2 regions of the Burkholderia diffusa genome follow, and region 2 is predicted to be linked to the other one. Evidence: predicted binding sites of a transcription regulator. Region 2 holds the regulator's gene; the other holds the start of a gene.

Region 1 (8,072 bases), 370 kb from region 2:
ATGTCGGTGCCGAACGTGCTGTCCGGGCCGCTCGCGCCGGAACTCGGGATCGCGCCCGCGAGTCTCGAGAGCATCGCGCCCGCGTATCTGGGCCACACGGCGCGGCGCTCCCGCTTCGACTGGTTCCGCTCGCGCCGCTAGGCGTCGCGGGCCGTCGCTTTCGTCATTCACTTTTGCGCCTTTCGGAACCCCGCCATGAAACTCGTCATTGGAGACAAGAATTACTCGTCGTGGTCGATGCGGCCGTGGCTGCTGCTCGCGCATTTCGGCATCACGTTCGACGAGATCGCGATCGAGCTGCGCCGCGACGACACGGCCGCGCGCATCCGCGAATATTCGCCGACCGGCAAGGTGCCGTGCCTGATCGACGATCACGGCGTTGCGATCTGGGATTCGCTCGCGATCGCCGAGACGCTCGCCGAGCGCTATCCGCAGTTCCCGATGTGGCCGGCCGATCCGCTCGACCGCGCGCATGCGCGCTGCATCTCGGCCGAGATGCACTCGGGCTTCGCCGCGCTGCGTACGCACATGGGCATGAACGTGCGCGCGTCGATGCCGGGGCGCGGCGCGACGCCCGAGGCGCTCGCCGACGTCGCGCGCATCGACGCGCTGTGGAGCGCATGCATCGAGGCATCGGGCGGCCCGTTCCTGTTCGGTGAATTCGGGATCGCCGATGCGATGTACGCGCCCGTCGTGATGCGTTTCAACACGTATGCGCCGGCGTTGTCGCCGGAGGCGGCCGGCTATGCCGCGCGTGTGACGGCGCTGCCGGCGGTGCAACGCTGGATCGATGCCGCGCGCCGCGAAACCAACGTGATCGCCGAATACGAACCGACGCCATGAACATCTACGCAGTAGGCGGAGCGATCCGCGACGAATTGCTCGGCGTGCCTGTGCAGGACCGCGACTACGTGGTGGTGGGCGCGACGCCCGAGCAGATGGTCGCGCAGGGCTTCCGGCCGGTCGGCAAGGATTTCCCCGTGTTCCTGCATCCGGACACCCAGGAGGAGTACGCGCTCGCGCGCACCGAACGCAAGACGGCGGCCGGCTATCACGGCTTCCAGTTCTATTACGCGCCGGACGTGACGCTCGACGAGGACCTCGCGCGGCGCGACCTGACGATCAACGCGATGGCGCGTGAAGTGAGCCCGGAAGGCGCGCTGATCGGCCCCGTGATCGATCCGTTCGACGGGCAGGCCGACCTGCGCGCGCGCGTGTTCCGGCACGTGGGCGACGCGTTCGTCGAGGATCCGGTGCGGATCCTGCGGCTCGCGCGCTTTGCCGCGCGCTTCACGGATTTCACGGTCGCGGACGACACGCTCGCGCTGATGCGGCGGATGGTCGATGCGGGCGAAGCGGACGCGCTGGTGCCCGAGCGCGTGTGGCAGGAGATCGCGCGCGGGCTGATGGAGGCGAAACCGTCGCGGATGTTCGCGGTGCTGCGCGAGTGCGGCGCGCTCGCGCGCATCCTGCCCGAGGTCGACGCGCTGTGGGGCGTGCCGCAGCGCGCGGACTACCACCCGGAGGTCGATACGGGCGTGCACGTGATGATGGTCGTCGACTACGCGGCGAAGCAGGGCTATTCGCTGCCGGTGCGTTTCGCGGCGCTCACGCACGATCTCGGCAAGGCGACCACACCCGCCGATGTGCTGCCGCGCCATGTCGGCCACGAGGGGCGCAGCGTCGATCTCATCAAGCCGCTATGCGAGCGGCTGCGCGTGCCGAACGAGTGCCGCGATCTCGCGCTGGTGGTCGCGCGCGAGCACGGCAACCTGCATCGCGTGATGGAAATGGGCGCGGCCGCGCTCGTGCGGCTCTTCGAGCGCAGCGACGCGCTGCGCAAGCCGGCGCGCTTCGCCGAGATGCTGCAGGCGTGCGAATCGGATGCGCGCGGCCGGCTCGGGCTCGACACGCAGCCGTATCCGCAGGCCGAGCGGCTGCGCGTGGCGCTGGTGGCGGCGCGCAGCGTCGATGCGGGCGCGATCGCGCGCGGCCTCGCCAACGATGCGATGCAGATCAAGGATGCCGTGCATCGCGCGCGCATCGAGGCCGTCAAGCAGGCGCTGGCGATCGGCGAATAGTGCGCAAGCGCCGGGTGGCGGGGTGCGCCGCCCGGCCGCCGGCCGTCATTTTTTCGCGCGGGCGGCGGCGCGGCGCGCCGGGGAGGCGGTAGCCAGACGTTTGGCGGCGGCCGTGCGCGGCTTCCCGGCCGCCGGCTTGGCCGGCGTGTCGGCGGGCGCGGCCGCGCTCGAATCCGCATCGCGCTCGGGTTTCGCCGCGGGTTCGCGACGGCTCACGCGCGGCTCGCCCGGCGTCGCGCCCGCATCGCGTGCGAGCAGCCTGATCTTCATCGCCGCGGATCCGAGCTCCGCATCGTTGTCGTCGAAGAGCGGCAGCGTGCCGACCGCGATCATTTCGGCGGGCCCGTCGCCGACGTTCGCGACGCGGTGGCGCTTCCTCGCGTCGAAGTGCAGCGAGTCGCCGGCGGACAGCGGGTAATCCTTCCTGCCGATCGTGTAGCAAAGCCGCCCGGCGAGCACGTATACGAACTCGTCGCCGCCGTGCGCGACCCATTCCGAACGGTAGCCCTCCATCATCCGGACCTTGAGCGCGTTGATCTGACTGCCGTCGAAGGTGGTGGACAGCCGCTCGTACCACTGCGACGCGGCATCGACCGCGTACGGTTCGCGGCGGCCCGCGTGCGAATCGGGCTGCGCCTGGCGCGGCTGGTCGATCAGCGTGCCGAGCGGCACGTTCAGCGCCTTCGCGACGTTGACGAGCGACGAGAGCGAGATGCCGGTGAGGTGGCGCTCGACCTGCGACAGGAACCCGACCGACAGGTTCGCTTCGGTCGCGACTTCCAGCAGCGTCTTCTTCGCTTCCCGGCGCAGGCGGCGAATGCGCTGGCCGATACGCATGATGTCTGAATCCATGAATCTCTTTCGTGGCAACGAGCCGCAAGGCGGGCAGAGGGGCGGTGCCGTCGCCGAGATGCGGCGTTGCGCGAATCGCACGAAGCACGGCCGTCGGGACGACGATGCCGGCGCATTGTACCGCGCGTACCGCGCACGCCGGCGCCCGGACGCTCCGCGCCAGGCGGGGCCGCGTGGGGCCGCGCCGCCGCCGCGCGCGGTGCCGGCAATTTTAGCCCTACGAAAATTTTGGCTTGACCTCGATTTCAGCGTGCTCTAGATTCTGTCGCTCGCATCAAACAAAGTTAAGTGAGACAAAAATTTTCCCGAAAATCCGTCCATGGAACGGCCCTGCGGCGCGGCTGCTCGTCGGGCCGCGGGGCCCCGCACGGGCGGTGTGTCGCGCCGCGCATGCGCCGGCGCGTGTCGCCGCCGGCCGCCGACAACAATCAATAACGGGTATCCGATGATCGATCGACTGAAATACAGCTTCTCCGGCCTTCCCTCGTACGACGCGTCCGTCGCCGACACGCAGGCCGGCCTGTCGCGACTGCTCGACGCCGCCCGGCTGGATGCGGTCGTGGTCACGTCGCAGGACGAGTACATCACCGAATACCTGCCGCGCCGCAACAACCCGCGCTACGCGCTGTCGGGCTTCGACGGCTCGGCCGGCTGCGGGATCTTCCTGAGCGCGGCGACCGCGCAGGCGCTCGGCGTGCCGCCGTTCGTGCTGTTCGTCGATGGCCGTTATCACCTGCAGGCCGAACAGCAATGCGACCCGGCGCGCGTGCACATCGAGAAGCTCGGGATGAACGTGACGATCTGGCAGGCGCTGGCCGACTGGCTGCTCGCGCATGCGAGCCGGCTCGCGCGGGTCGGCTACGACGCGCTGCGAATCAGCGTGGCGCAGCGCGACCGGCTGGTCGAGCGCACGCAGGCGGCGTCGCTCGACTGGACGAGCCTCGTCGAGCGCGAGATCGACCGCGCGATCGCGCTGCCGGGCTGGGAGGTCGAGCGGCCGATCTTCGAGCTGCCGGATGCGATGACTGGCGCGAGCATCGCGCACAACCTCGATGCGCTGAACCGGCGACTCGCCGCGCACACCGGCGCGGCGCCCGGCAAGACCGCGTTCTTCACGTGCGCGTCCGACGATCTCGCGTATCTGCTGAACAGCCGCGGTTATCACATCCCGAATGCGTCGTCGCACCTCGGCTTTCTGTTCGCGCTCGGCGAGCAGGTCGTGCTGTTTCTGCCGGAAGGTTGCGACCGGTGCCCGGTCGAAGTGACGTCGTATCCGGCGCTGCAGGTGATCCGGCGCGATGTCGCCGAACTCGAGCGCTTCCTCGCGCGGTTCGCGGTCGACCACGTGTGCTACGGCTTCGAATCGGTCAACTGCGCGCTCGTGGAGTCGGTGCGCCGCGTGTGGCCGCACGCGCGCCACGCCGATTTCAACCCGGTGGAGGCGCTGCGGGCCGGCAAGACGCCGGCGGTGCTCGACCGGTTCCGCGACGCATTCGCGCGCAGTTCGGCGGCGATCGCCGAAACGATGCGCTGGGCGAAGGCCGGCGAGCCGGGGCAGCGCCATACCGAGTACGACCTGGCCCGCACGATCAACGACGCGTACGGCGCCCGCTCGGCGGTCGCGCTGACGTTCCCGTCGATCGCGGCGAACGGCGCGAACAGCGCGTTCGCGCACTACACGGCGGCGAGCGCCGACGTCGAGCTGACCGAAGGCGAACTCGTGCTGCTCGACAGCGGCGCCTACTACGACGCCGGTTTCGCGACGGACTGCACGCGCGTCGTGCTGCGCCGCACGCAGCCGGACACGGTCGCCAGGCCGTGGCAGCGCGAGATCTACACGGTCGCGCTGAAGGCGTGCATCAAGGGGCTCGTCACGCGCTTTCCGAAGACGGCGACGGGCGGCGACGTCGATGCGACCGTGCGCCAGGTGTGCCGCGATCATGGCTACGATTTCGGCCACGGCACCGGGCACGGCGTCGGCATCCACGTGCACGAAGGCGGCGTGCGCTTCGCGCCGGGCGCGAAGTACGGGCTGGTGCCGAACGCGGTGATTTCGGTCGAGCCGGGCATCTACGTGCCGGGCAAGGGCGGCGTGCGGATCGAGAACATCGTGATCGTGCGCGCGGACGACGACGCGTCCGACACCGTGACGTTCGAGAACCTCGTCACGGTCGGCTACGACTGGGACCTGATCGACCTCGAGATGCTGGACGACGACGAGCGCGCGTACCTGCGCGACTACGAACGGCTTTGCGTGGAACGCGGCACGCAGGTTACCGCGTGTCCGCTGCTTTGAGACGAGGAAGGTGCGCTCGGCCTCGGCAGGGCTGCGCGATGCGCAGCCGGTGAGTTGCTGCGCCGGCGTGACGGGGCGTCAGTGGAATCGGTGCAGTCGGAGCGGTCGGGGTCTCAGCGCATCAGCGCCGACACACGCCCGTCGGGGCCATAGACACCGGCCGGCGCGGGCGCCGAGCGCAGCACTGCGAGCGCGCGCTCGTTGTAGTCCATCCGGATCCGGATCAGCATCCCGTTGGTCGCATTGGCCTGGCGCGCACGTTCGGCGGCCTGCAGCAGCAACTGCCAGCGGCCGGCGAGGCGGGCATCGCGCTCGGCGGCCTGGTCCATGCCTTTCTTGCCGGCCGGAAAGCCGAGCGCGGACAGTTGCGTATCGCGCGTGCGCTCGAGCTGCGCGAGCCGGTCGATCAGCGCGCTTTTCCTTTCGACGATGCCGGGCAGCATTTCGAGCGGCTCAGGTGTCGTCAGCGCCTTTTCTTCGTAGGCGAGCAGGGACGCGAACGCTTCGACCGTCGCGTGTTCGTCGTTGACCGTGGCCAGCAGCTCTTCTCTCATCGCGTCATGCTCGTCGTGTCGGCACGCGTGTGCGCATGCCGGCAAACCAGGGGACCGGTCAGGGCGTGACGGGCCCCGGGCCGGCTCAGTTGCCCTGCGAGCGCTGCTGTTGCAGCAGGTCGCGGGCGGTATTCAGTACGCCGTCGGCGATCTTGTTCACGTCGATCGTCAACGTGCCGTTGTTCAGTGCATCCTTGATCGACTGGACGAGGGCCGTGTCGATGTCGGCGCTGCCGGAGGCCGACAGCGAACGCAGCTGGCCGGACAGACCCGACAGGTTCACGGTCGTGTCGCCGCCGGTCGATCCAGCGTCGGCCGCCTGCGCGGACGACGACGAAGCCGCGCCGGATTGCGCGCGGGTCGCGCCGTTGCCGGTCGACGCGAGTGGGCTCGGGTTCGGAGTGGAATCGATCTTCACGATGGGTTTCCTGTACGGTATGACCCAGATAACGGCCGGGTCGGCCCGAACTTTAGCATCGTGAGCCCGACATTCTCCGAATAAACAATTCTTTACACTCTTTCGCCTCGATCCGTCCCTAAAGCGGAATTTCCACGGTGCCGGCGTCCTTGACGATCGCCGTGACGATCTGGCCTGCCGCCATCCTGACCCGCACCGACTGGCCCGGCGCCGCATTCGCGAGCGCGCTGCCCTCGGCCGAGATCGTGAAGCCCGGCCCGGCCGCGACGACCCGGACCGTCTGGCCGGCCGACACCGACGCGGCGCTCTTCAGCATGTCCTGGCGCAATGGCAGCCCGGCCGAGATCCGCGCCATTGCGGTCGCGCCGACCGCCTGCGCGGGATCGGTGATGACCGCCAGCGGCAGCACCGTCAGGTCGCCGTCGCGCGCAACGAGGTCGGCCGCCGTGAGCGGCTCGCCGGGTGCGATCTGCCGCGCGGCGACGTAATAGGTGGCCTGCACGGCGACCTTCGCCTGTAAATAGACGGTCCACGGCCGCGCGCCGGCGCAGCGCACGCCGACCGTCGTGCGGCCCCACAGGCGCGCGCCGGTCGGCAGGAACGGCTCGAGCGTCGTGCACGCGGCGAGCCCGCGCGGAAACGCGGCCGCGACGGTCGCGGTGGTCTTGCCCGGCAGGCCCGCGACCTGCTGCTGCAGGAACGCGAGGGCCGTGCGCCGGATCGTGTCGGGGTCCTGCTGGCCGGGCGGTGTCGCCGGCTGGGACGCGGTGGCGGCCTGGGCCGGGCTGGCGGCAGCCGCCGGCGCCGCTGAAGCGGCGCGGGTCGCAGCCATGCGCGCGGCGATGGCCGGTCGCGAGGGATTCGATGCGGCATCGGCCGCGCCGGCGACGACGGTCGCCACGGCACCCGGCTCGGCGGCGCGCCGCGCGCCATCGCCGGCATTCGTGCGCGCGGCGGCGTAGACGGGGCGCGGCGCGGGTGCCGGCACGGCCGCCGGCGGCGGGACGCTCGTCACGACCATCGAGCCGGCCGGCTGCGTCGCATAGCCGGCCGAGGCCACGCTATTGATGCCGGCGCCGCCGCTTGCGTCCCGGGCGCCGCCTGTCATCGCCATTCCCGTGCCCGAAGCCGAAGCCGAAGAAGCCGTGCCCGAATTCCCGCCGAACTGCCCGCCGCTCGCCGCGTTCGCATGCGCGAGCGCGGTCTCGGCCGTCTCGCCGCGTCCGGGAATCACGATCATCCCGTCGTCCGCGTGCGCAAGCGGCACCGCGAGCCACAGCGCCGCGGCGAGCGCGAACGCCTGCGCGATGCGCATGCCGCGTCCGTCGTTTCCGCGAAGTGCGCCTGTCATCGCCGTGTCCTCGAAGCCGTTGATCCGATTCGCATTCTAGGGACGCGGGCCGTCGCGCAAACGATGAATAGAGGGGGGCTTTGCCGCGTTATTCGTCCGATTGCCGGTTGCGCCCGACGCCTACCATCGCTGTCATGGAAAAAAGCCCCTTGGGTCGCCACCCGGCGCAACGGGCGTGCAGCGCTTCATACGGAGAGACGCACACATGCTGGACAAACTCGATGCCGAATTCGCGTTCGGCCGACAGGCGCTCGACGTGCGCGCCTATCGGCAGGAACTGCTGTCGTCGAACATCGCGAACGCCGACACGCCCGGCTACCAGGCCCGCGACGTCGATTTCGCGTCGACCCTCGCGCGCTCGCTGAAGCAGACGGGCGGCGGCCTCGCGCCGAGCAATGCCGCGCAGCTGCCGATGGCCCAACCGGCCGGCGTGACGAGCGGGATGACGATGGTGTCGACGGCGCCCGGCCACATGGCCGGCACCGCGAAGCTGATTCCGACGGGCGGCCCGGCCGACGAC
Region 2 (8,072 bases):
CGCGTTGTGGCGCATCGCCTTCATGTGATCGTGGTTGATCACGTGGTAGTTGCCGGTCGCCGTCACGAAGATGTCGGCCTTGTCGGCCGCGTATTCCATCGTCACGACGCGGTAGCCTTCCATCGCCGCCTGCAGCGCGCAGATCGGATCGATTTCGGTGACCCACACGGTCGCGCCCAGGCCGCGCAGCGATTGCGCGCAGCCCTTGCCCACGTCGCCGTAGCCCGCGACGACCGCGACCTTGCCCGCGATCATCACGTCGGTCGCGCGCTTGATGCCGTCGACGAGCGACTCGCGGCAGCCGTACAGGTTGTCGAACTTCGACTTCGTGACCGAATCGTTCACGTTGAACGCAGGGAACGGCAGGCGGCCGTCCTTTTCCATCTGGTACAGGCGGTGCACGCCGGTCGTGGTTTCCTCGGTCACGCCCTTGATGTGCGCGAGACGCGTGGAGTACCAGGTCGGATCGGCGTCGAGGTGCTTCGCGATCGACTTGAAGAGCGCGACTTCTTCCTCGTTGGTCGGCTTCGCGATCACCGAACGGTCCTTCTCGGCCTTCGAGCCGAGAATCAGCAGCAGCGTTGCGTCGCCGCCGTCGTCCAGGATCATGTTCGCGAATTCGCCGTTCGGCCATTCGAAGATGCGGTGCGAGAACTCCCAGTATTCGTCGAGCGACTCGCCCTTGAACGCGAACACCGGCGTACCGGCTTCGACGATCGCGGCGGCAGCGTGGTCCTGCGTCGAGAAGATGTTGCACGACGCCCAGCGAACGTCCGCGCCGAGCGCCTTCAGCGTCTCGATCAGCACGCCGGTCTGGATCGTCATGTGCAGCGAACCTGCGATGCGCGCGCCCTTCAGCGGCTGCTGCGCCTTGTATTCGTCGCGGATCTGCACGAGGCCCGGCATTTCGGTCTCGGCGATGTTCAGTTCCTTGCGGCCCCAGCCGGCAAGCGCCATGTCGGCGACGATGTAATCCTTGGAAGCCTGGGAATCGATAATGGCGTTCATCACGCCCTCCTTTCTAAAAAAGTTCTAGAAATTGGTGACGTGAGCGCCGTTCAGGAAGCGGGGCCGGCGCAAATGTTGCCGCACGGCTGCTTGGTGAAGCTTTCCGAGCCTGGCGGACGCAGGATGGTCCGTCGCAACGCTCCTCGGAAAACGGGAGGGATTGTAGCAAATCGGCGCGGGAAATGCGCGCCGCGCGCGGCGTCGGCGCGCGCGGGCGTCATGAAAGGGTCAGTTCTCCGCCCCCACCCAAGCCTGTTCGCGCAGCCGCGCACGCAGCCGCGCGACGGCCTGGCTGTGCAGCTGGCACACGCGCGACTCGCTGACCTCGAGCACCGCGCCGATCTCGCGCAGGTTCAGCCCGCGCTCGTAGTACAGCGACATCAGCAGCTTCTCGCGCTCGGGCAGGCGCTCGATCGCTTCGACGAGCGCCTCGCGCAGGTGTTCGTCGAGCAGCGACGACAACGGATCGGCGTGATCGACGCGATAGCGGTCGAGGAACGGCTCGTCGTCGGCCGCGCGATCGAAATCCTCGTAATAGATGAGCTGGCTGCCGTGCAGGTCCTGCAGCATCCCCTGGTATTCGTCGAGCGGCATCTTCAGGTGCTGCGCGATCTCGGTCTCGCTCGCGGAGCGGCCGAGCTGCTGCTCGACCTGGTGCACCGCGTACTCGACCTCGCGCGACGTCTTGCGCAGGCTGCGCGGCAGCCAGTCGTTGCTGCGCAGCTCGTCGAGCATCGCGCCGCGAATGCGCTGCGTCGCGTAGGTCTCGAACTGGGCGCCCTGGTCTTCCTTGTAGCGGCCGGCCGCGTCCATCAGGCCGATCATGCCGGCCTGGATCAGGTCGTCGAGATCGACGCTCGCCGGCATCTTCGCGACGAGCTGCAGCCCCAGGCGCCGCACGAGCGGCGCGTATTGCGCGAGCACGTCGGCCTGGGTCATCTTTCCTTGAGCGTTGTACATCATGGCTCTCTCCTTCCGGTGGCGCTCACGCGGCGTGTGCCGCACCCGCCTCGTACGACGGCTTGCCGCCCGCATGCACGGCACGGCCGGCGCCCGAGCGCGGGCGCATCGGCCAGTACAGCAGGTCGGCGGCAAGCTGCCGGTAATCGCGCGCGGCGGCCGACGACGGGAACGCGTCGACCGCGGTATGCATCAGGTCGCGCGCATGCTCGACGAGCGGATCGGCGCTCACGCAGCCGGCGTCGGCGATCGACACCGTCAGGTAGCGGCTCGCGACGCCCGCGAGGTTGTCGAATGCGGTCCTGGCGTCGGCATGGCTGCCGACGTGATTGGTCAGCACGCGGAACTGCGCGACCGCGTGCGCGAAATGCAGGCGCTTCATGCATGCGTACGCCTCGGTGATCGCCTGCGCGGCGACCCGCGTGACGATCAGCACGTCGTGCGCCTCGCGCGCGAGCGGGGAGAACGTGCCGTCGGCACCGAGCTGCGCGTCGACCAGAACGATGTCCGCCTGGCCGTCGATGAAGTCGCTCAATTGCGAATCGCTGTAACCGTCCCGCGGGGCCGCGCACAGGCCGAACCCGGCGGCGACGCGCGTGCGTTCGCCGTCGCGCAGCCACGCGCCCGCGAGCGTCGCCGCGGCCGAATGCACGTCGGCGCGCTCGTCGACGACGAGCACGTCCTTGCCGAGCGCGGCCAGCGCGGCCGCGACGTTCACGACGGTCGTCGTGCAGCCGACCCCGGCCGGCCCGCCCGTCACCGCGACGATGCGCGACGCGCGCCCGGCCAGCAGGCGCCGCAGCCCTTCGGCCTGGTCGATGATCGGTTTATCCAAATCGCACCTCGTGCAGCTCGGCGGTGGAACGTGCGGTCAGAGCGGAAAGCAGCGTCGGCATGTCCTCGTCCTGCGGCACGAAGGGCGAGCCGTCGCGCGGCACACAGAACGCGCTCTTCAGCAGGAACCGGGTCGATGCGACGTACAGGTTCTCCGGCACCTTCTGGCCGGTCGACACGTAATGGACCGGCAGCTTGTAGCGGATCACCGTGTCGAGCACGCCGCCGAGGTGAGTCGCCTCGTCGAGCTTGGTCAGGATGCAGCCGGCCAGATCGGGATATTCGGCCGCGCTGCGGTAAGCCTGGACGACCTCGTTGAGCGTGTCGCCGTGGCTCGTCGCGTTGAGCAGCAACAGGCGCTGGACCGGTGCGTTCGCACCGTGCAGCATCGCGATCTGGTCGGACAGCGCGCGGTCGCGCTGGCTCATGCCGATCGTGTCGATCAGCACGATGTGCTTGTTGCGCAGCTCGGACAGCGCGAGCTCGAGGTCGCCCGCGTCCTTCACCGCGTGCACGGGCACGCCGAGGATCTTGCCGAAGATGCGCAGTTGCTCGTGGCCGCCGATCCGGTAGCTGTCGGTGGTCAGGAGTGCGACCTTGCTCGCGCCGAAGCGCATCACGCAGCGCGCGGCGAGCTTCGCGGTGGTCGTCGTCTTGCCGACCCCCGTGGGCCCCATCAGCGCGAACACGCCGCCGCGCTCCATCAGCGCGTCTTCGCTCTCGAGCACCGGCAGGTTCGCCGCGAGCACCGACTGCGCCCATTCGGCGGCCTGCTCGAAGGTTTGCGCGCCGTCACCGGACGGCAGGTTGTCGACCAGCATCCGCACCAGTTGCGCGGAGAAGCCGGCCGAGAACAAATGTTTGGTCAGCGCGCCGTGCACCGGGCTGCGGCGCTGGCGGTCGTGCCACATCAGGCTGTCGAACTGCTCTTCCATCATCCCGCGCATCGCGCCGAGCTCGTGCATCACGGTGTCGTTGACGATGCTCTCGATGCGCGTCTTCACCGCGTCGGCCACCGCGGCCGCCGCTTCCGCGGACAGGCGCGCGCGTTCGACCGGCTTCGCCGCGCTCGCTTCGCCCTGGCGAAGCGTGGCAGCGCCAGCGGACGGCATCCGGCGTTCGGCGTCGCGCACGATGTCGCGCGCCCAGCCGGCCGGCGTCGCCGGTGCGGCGTCCTGCTGCGCACGGGCCGGCGATTGCGGTGCGGCCGGGGCGGCCTGCGCGCGGGCCATCAGCGCTTCGCGCTGCTGGGTGAGGCGCTTCGCGTGCTCGACGAGCCACGGCGCGGGTTCGGACGCGGCCGCCGCTGCGTCGGCTGCGGCGGCGGACACAGCCGACGACGGCGATGCCGCGTCCGCTGCGTGCGCGTCGGCGTCGAAACCGGCCGGTTGAGCTGCCGGCGCGGTCGCTTCGGCGCTCGCGCCGAACACCGACGAGAACACATCCGGCAGGCCGCCTTCGCCCGCCGCATACGGATTGACGGCCGGGCGCGCGAACGCTGCACCCGGGCGCGACACGATGCCCGGGACGGCCGCTGCCGGCACGGATTCCGGCGCGCGCGGCGCGACGGTGCGCGTCCGGGCAGCCGGCGGTGCGACCGCGGCGAGATCCGAGTCGGCGAGTGCGACGATTTCGACGCTGCCGTCATCGAGCGTGCGGTTCGACAGCACGACGGCGTCGGCCCCGAGTGCCTCGCGCACGAGGCGAAGCGCGTCGCGGCTGGTCGCGCCGGTGAATTTGCGAATGTTCAAGCGGAACCCCCGATGACGTTAACGACTTTGATCGTGCGCGTGTCCGGCACTTCGGCATACGACAGCACTTTCAGTTGCGGCAGGCTGCGGCGCAGGAAACGCGCGAGCATCGCGCGCAGCGCGTGCTGCACCAGCAGCACCGGCGGCAGCCCGAGATTCTGTTGACGCAGCATCGCCTGTTGCGTGCCGGTCAGAAGGTTGTGCGCGAGACCGGGCTCGAGGCCCGGGTTCGCGCCGGTGGCGAGCGCCTGCGACAGCACGCGCTCGAGATTCGAATCGAGGCCCATCACCTGCATCTCGCCCGAGCCCGGATACCACTGCTGCGTGATCGCGCGACCGAGCGACAGCCGCACCGCGGCGGTGATCTCGTACGCGTCGCCGCGGCCGGCGTGTTCGGACACGGCTTCGAGGATCGTGCGCATGTCGCGAATCGGCACGCCTTCCTCGAGCAGGTTCTGCAGCACTTTCTGCAGCGTCGTCAGCGAGATCGTCTTCGGCACGAGATCCTCGACGAGCGACGGCGCGTCCTTGCCGGTGCGCTCGACCAGCGCCTGCACTTCCTGGCGGCCGAGCAGTTCGGCCGCGTGCTGGACGACCAGATGGTTCAGATGCGTCGCGACGACCGTGCTCGCATCGACGACCGTGTAGCCGTACACCTGCGCCTGCTCGCGCATCGCGACGTCGATCCACACGGCGGGCAGCCCGAACGCAGGATCCTGCGTCATGGCGCCCGGCAGCGCGGCCGTCACCTGGCCCGGGTTGATCGCGAGCCACTGGCCCGGGAACACTTCGCCCGCGCCGATCTCGACGCCCTTCAGCGCAATCCGGTACGCGTTCGGCCGCAGCTCGAGGTTGTCGCGGATGTGGATCACCGGCGGCAGGAAGCCGATCTCCTGAGCGAATTTCTTGCGGATGCTCTTGATGCGCTTGAGCAGCTCGCCGTCGCTGTTCTTGTCGACGAGCGGAATCAGCCGGTAGCCGACTTCGAGGCCGAGCGGATCGATCAGCTGCACGTCGTCCCAGGTCGCCTCGTGGCTGTCGCCCGGCAGTGCGGCGGGCGGTGCGATCTCGGTCACGTCGCCGGCCGCCACGCGGGCCGCCGCGCGGCGGGTCTGCGTGCGGGCCAGCCAGATCGCACCGCCGCCGAGCGCGAGGAACGCGAAGTGCGGCATGCCCGGGATCAGGCCCATCAGCACGATGATCGCGCCGGTGATCGTCAGCACGCGCGGGTTCGTGAACAGCTGGCCGGTGATCTGCGTGCCGATGTCCTCGTCGGTCGCGACGCGCGACACGATCACGCCGGCGGCCGTCGAGATCACGAGCGACGGGATCTGCGCGACGAGGCCGTCGCCGATCGTCAGCAGCGTGTAGTTGGTGCCGGCCGCGGCGAACGACATGTCGTGCTGCACCATCCCGACAATCAGCCCGCCGATCACGTTGATCGCCATGATGATCAGGCCCGCGATCGCGTCGCCGCGCACGAACTTCGACGCGCCGTCCATCGACCCGTAGAACTCGGCTTCCTGCGACACGGCGAGGCGCCGCTTGCGGGCCTGCTCTTCGTTGATGAGGCCCGCGTTCAGGTCGGCGTCGATCGCCATCTGCTTGCCGGGCATCGCATCGAGCGTGAAGCGCGCGGACACTTCCGCGATCCGCCCCGCGCCCTTCGTGATCACCATGAAGTTGATGATCATCAGGATCACGAACACGACGATGCCGACCGCGAAGTTGCCGCCGACGAGGAAGTGGCCGAACGCCTCGATCACCTGGCCGGCCGCGTCGGGGCCGGTGTGGCCTTCGAGCAGCACGACGCGCGTCGACGCGACGTTCAGCGACAGGCGCAAGAGCGTCGAGAACAGCAGCACGCTCGGGAACGCCGCGAAGTCGAGCGGCTTCATCGTGTACATGCTGACGAGCAGCACCATCACCGACAGCGCGATGTTGAACGTGAACAGCAGATCCAGCAGCAGCGGCGGCAGCGGCAGGATCATCATCCCCAGGATCATGCAGATGAGGATCGGGCCCGCGAGCGCGCGCAGGTTGGTGCCGGCGAACGGATTCTGGCGCTTGGCGAACAGGCCGGTGGTCGGGGTGCTCATGCTGCGTTTCCTTGCTTGCCGAGCGTGTCTTCGGCTTCCTCACGCTCGTCGTCGGTGGCGACCGACGACCCCTTGTCGAGTTCGGCCGGCACGTCGAGATCGACCGGTGCGGCCGGGAAGGCGCCGCCTTCCGAACGGAAGCGCCGCAGCTGGTAGACCCACGCGAGCACTTCCGCGACGGCCGAATACAGCGAGCCCGGAATCTCGCGTTCGAGTTCGACGTTGTGATACAGCGCACGCGCGAGCGGCGGCGCCTCGAGCAGCGGTACGTTGTGCTCGGCCGCAAGTTCGCGAATGCGCGCGGCGACGAGGTTCACGCCCTTCGCGACGACCTTCGGCGCGCGCATCTCGCCGTCCGTGTACTGCAGCGCGACGGCGAAGTGCGTCGGGTTCGTGACGACCACGTCGGCCTTCGGCACGGCGGCCATCATCCGGCGCCGCGCGATCGCGCGCTGCTGCTGGCGGATACGGCCCTTCACGTGCGGATCGCCTTCGTTCTCGCGATGCTCGCGCTTCACTTCTTCCTTCGTCATGCGCAACTTCTTGTTGTACTGCCAGAGTTGGTAAGGCACGTCGAGCGCGGCGACCACCAGCATCCCGGCGACCGTCGTGCCGCAGCACACGGCGACCAGGTGCATCGCATCGGCAAGCGCCGAGCCGAGCGGCTGGGTCGCGAGGCCGAGCAGCTCGTCCTTGCTGCGCCAGATCGCGATCCCGCCGATCCCGCCGACGACGATCGTCTTCGCGAGCGACATCCCGAGCTGGATCGGCCCCTGGATCGAGAACATCCGGCCGAGGCCCGCGATCGGGTTCAGGCGGTCGAACTTGAGCTCGAAGGTCTTCTGCGAGATCAGCCAGCCGCCGAGCGCCATTGGCGCGACCAGCGCAGCCAGCCCGGTGAGCGCGAGGATCGGCAGCAGCGCGGCGAGACCTTCGACGCTCGCGCTGCCGGCCGCCGACAGCATCCGGTGCGTGTCGAACGCGGTCGCGCGGTCGAACGCGAACGCGCCGCGCAGCATCGTCTGGAGATGGGCGCCCGACGGACCCGCGAGCAGCCACGCGCCGTAAAACCCGGCCGCGAGCAGCGCGAACGAAGCCAGTTCGCGCGAACGCGCGACCTGCCCCTCCTCGCGCGCCTTCTCGCGGCGCCTCGGAGTGGCGGCTTCGGTTCTGTCGAGATCGCTCTCGTCTGCCACGGGGCCTCCAGTCGGGTACGGCGGAATGCCGCTTTCCAGTGACACCGATTATTCATGCGCGCGTCAAACGCCGATCGGTCGAGCAAAGCCGGGAAAGGGGGGTATTTCTGTGAATCGGGCGAGCCGGTGCGGCGGGCGGTCGCGGGCAGGCGCGGCGCGCCGGGAGGCGTCGGTAACCGCGTTCGGACGACGGCGCGGTGAAGCGGATGAAGAGGTAAAGCGGG

The links. Region 2 encodes FliA, which starts transcription of late flagellar genes. Its sites were predicted from a motif close to CTAAAGTTTNNNNNNNNNNNGCCGNTA; they were not measured.
Region 1: flgM (flagellar biosynthesis anti-sigma factor FlgM) is a predicted target of FliA. The motif match lies at 6,231-6,257, and genes of this name have one in related genera.

The regions. Positions count from the first base shown of each region.
Region 1 is NZ_CP013362.1:3,178,360-3,186,431, reverse strand. Features, by position in the region: gene WI26_RS14675 (complex I NDUFA9 subunit family protein) at 1-141, shown strand, start outside; gene WI26_RS14670 (glutathione S-transferase family protein) at 196-843, shown strand; gene WI26_RS14665 (multifunctional CCA addition/repair protein) at 840-2,081, shown strand; gene WI26_RS14660 (helix-turn-helix domain-containing protein) at 2,127-2,933, opposite strand; gene WI26_RS14655 (M24 family metallopeptidase) at 3,379-5,229, shown strand; gene WI26_RS14650 (flagella synthesis protein FlgN) at 5,343-5,783, opposite strand; gene flgM (flagellar biosynthesis anti-sigma factor FlgM) at 5,869-6,201, opposite strand; gene flgA (flagellar basal body P-ring formation chaperone FlgA) at 6,320-7,552, opposite strand; gene flgB (flagellar basal body rod protein FlgB) at 7,758-8,072, shown strand, end outside.
Region 2 is NZ_CP013362.1:215,854-223,925, reverse strand. Features, by position in the region: gene ahcY (adenosylhomocysteinase) at 1-1,008, opposite strand, end outside; S-adenosyl-L-homocysteine riboswitch at 1,043-1,159, opposite strand; gene WI26_RS00945 (RNA polymerase sigma factor FliA) at 1,237-1,971, opposite strand; gene WI26_RS00940 (MinD/ParA family ATP-binding protein) at 1,994-2,803, opposite strand; gene flhF (flagellar biosynthesis protein FlhF) at 2,796-4,553, opposite strand; gene flhA (flagellar biosynthesis protein FlhA) at 4,550-6,652, opposite strand; gene flhB (flagellar biosynthesis protein FlhB) at 6,649-7,848, opposite strand.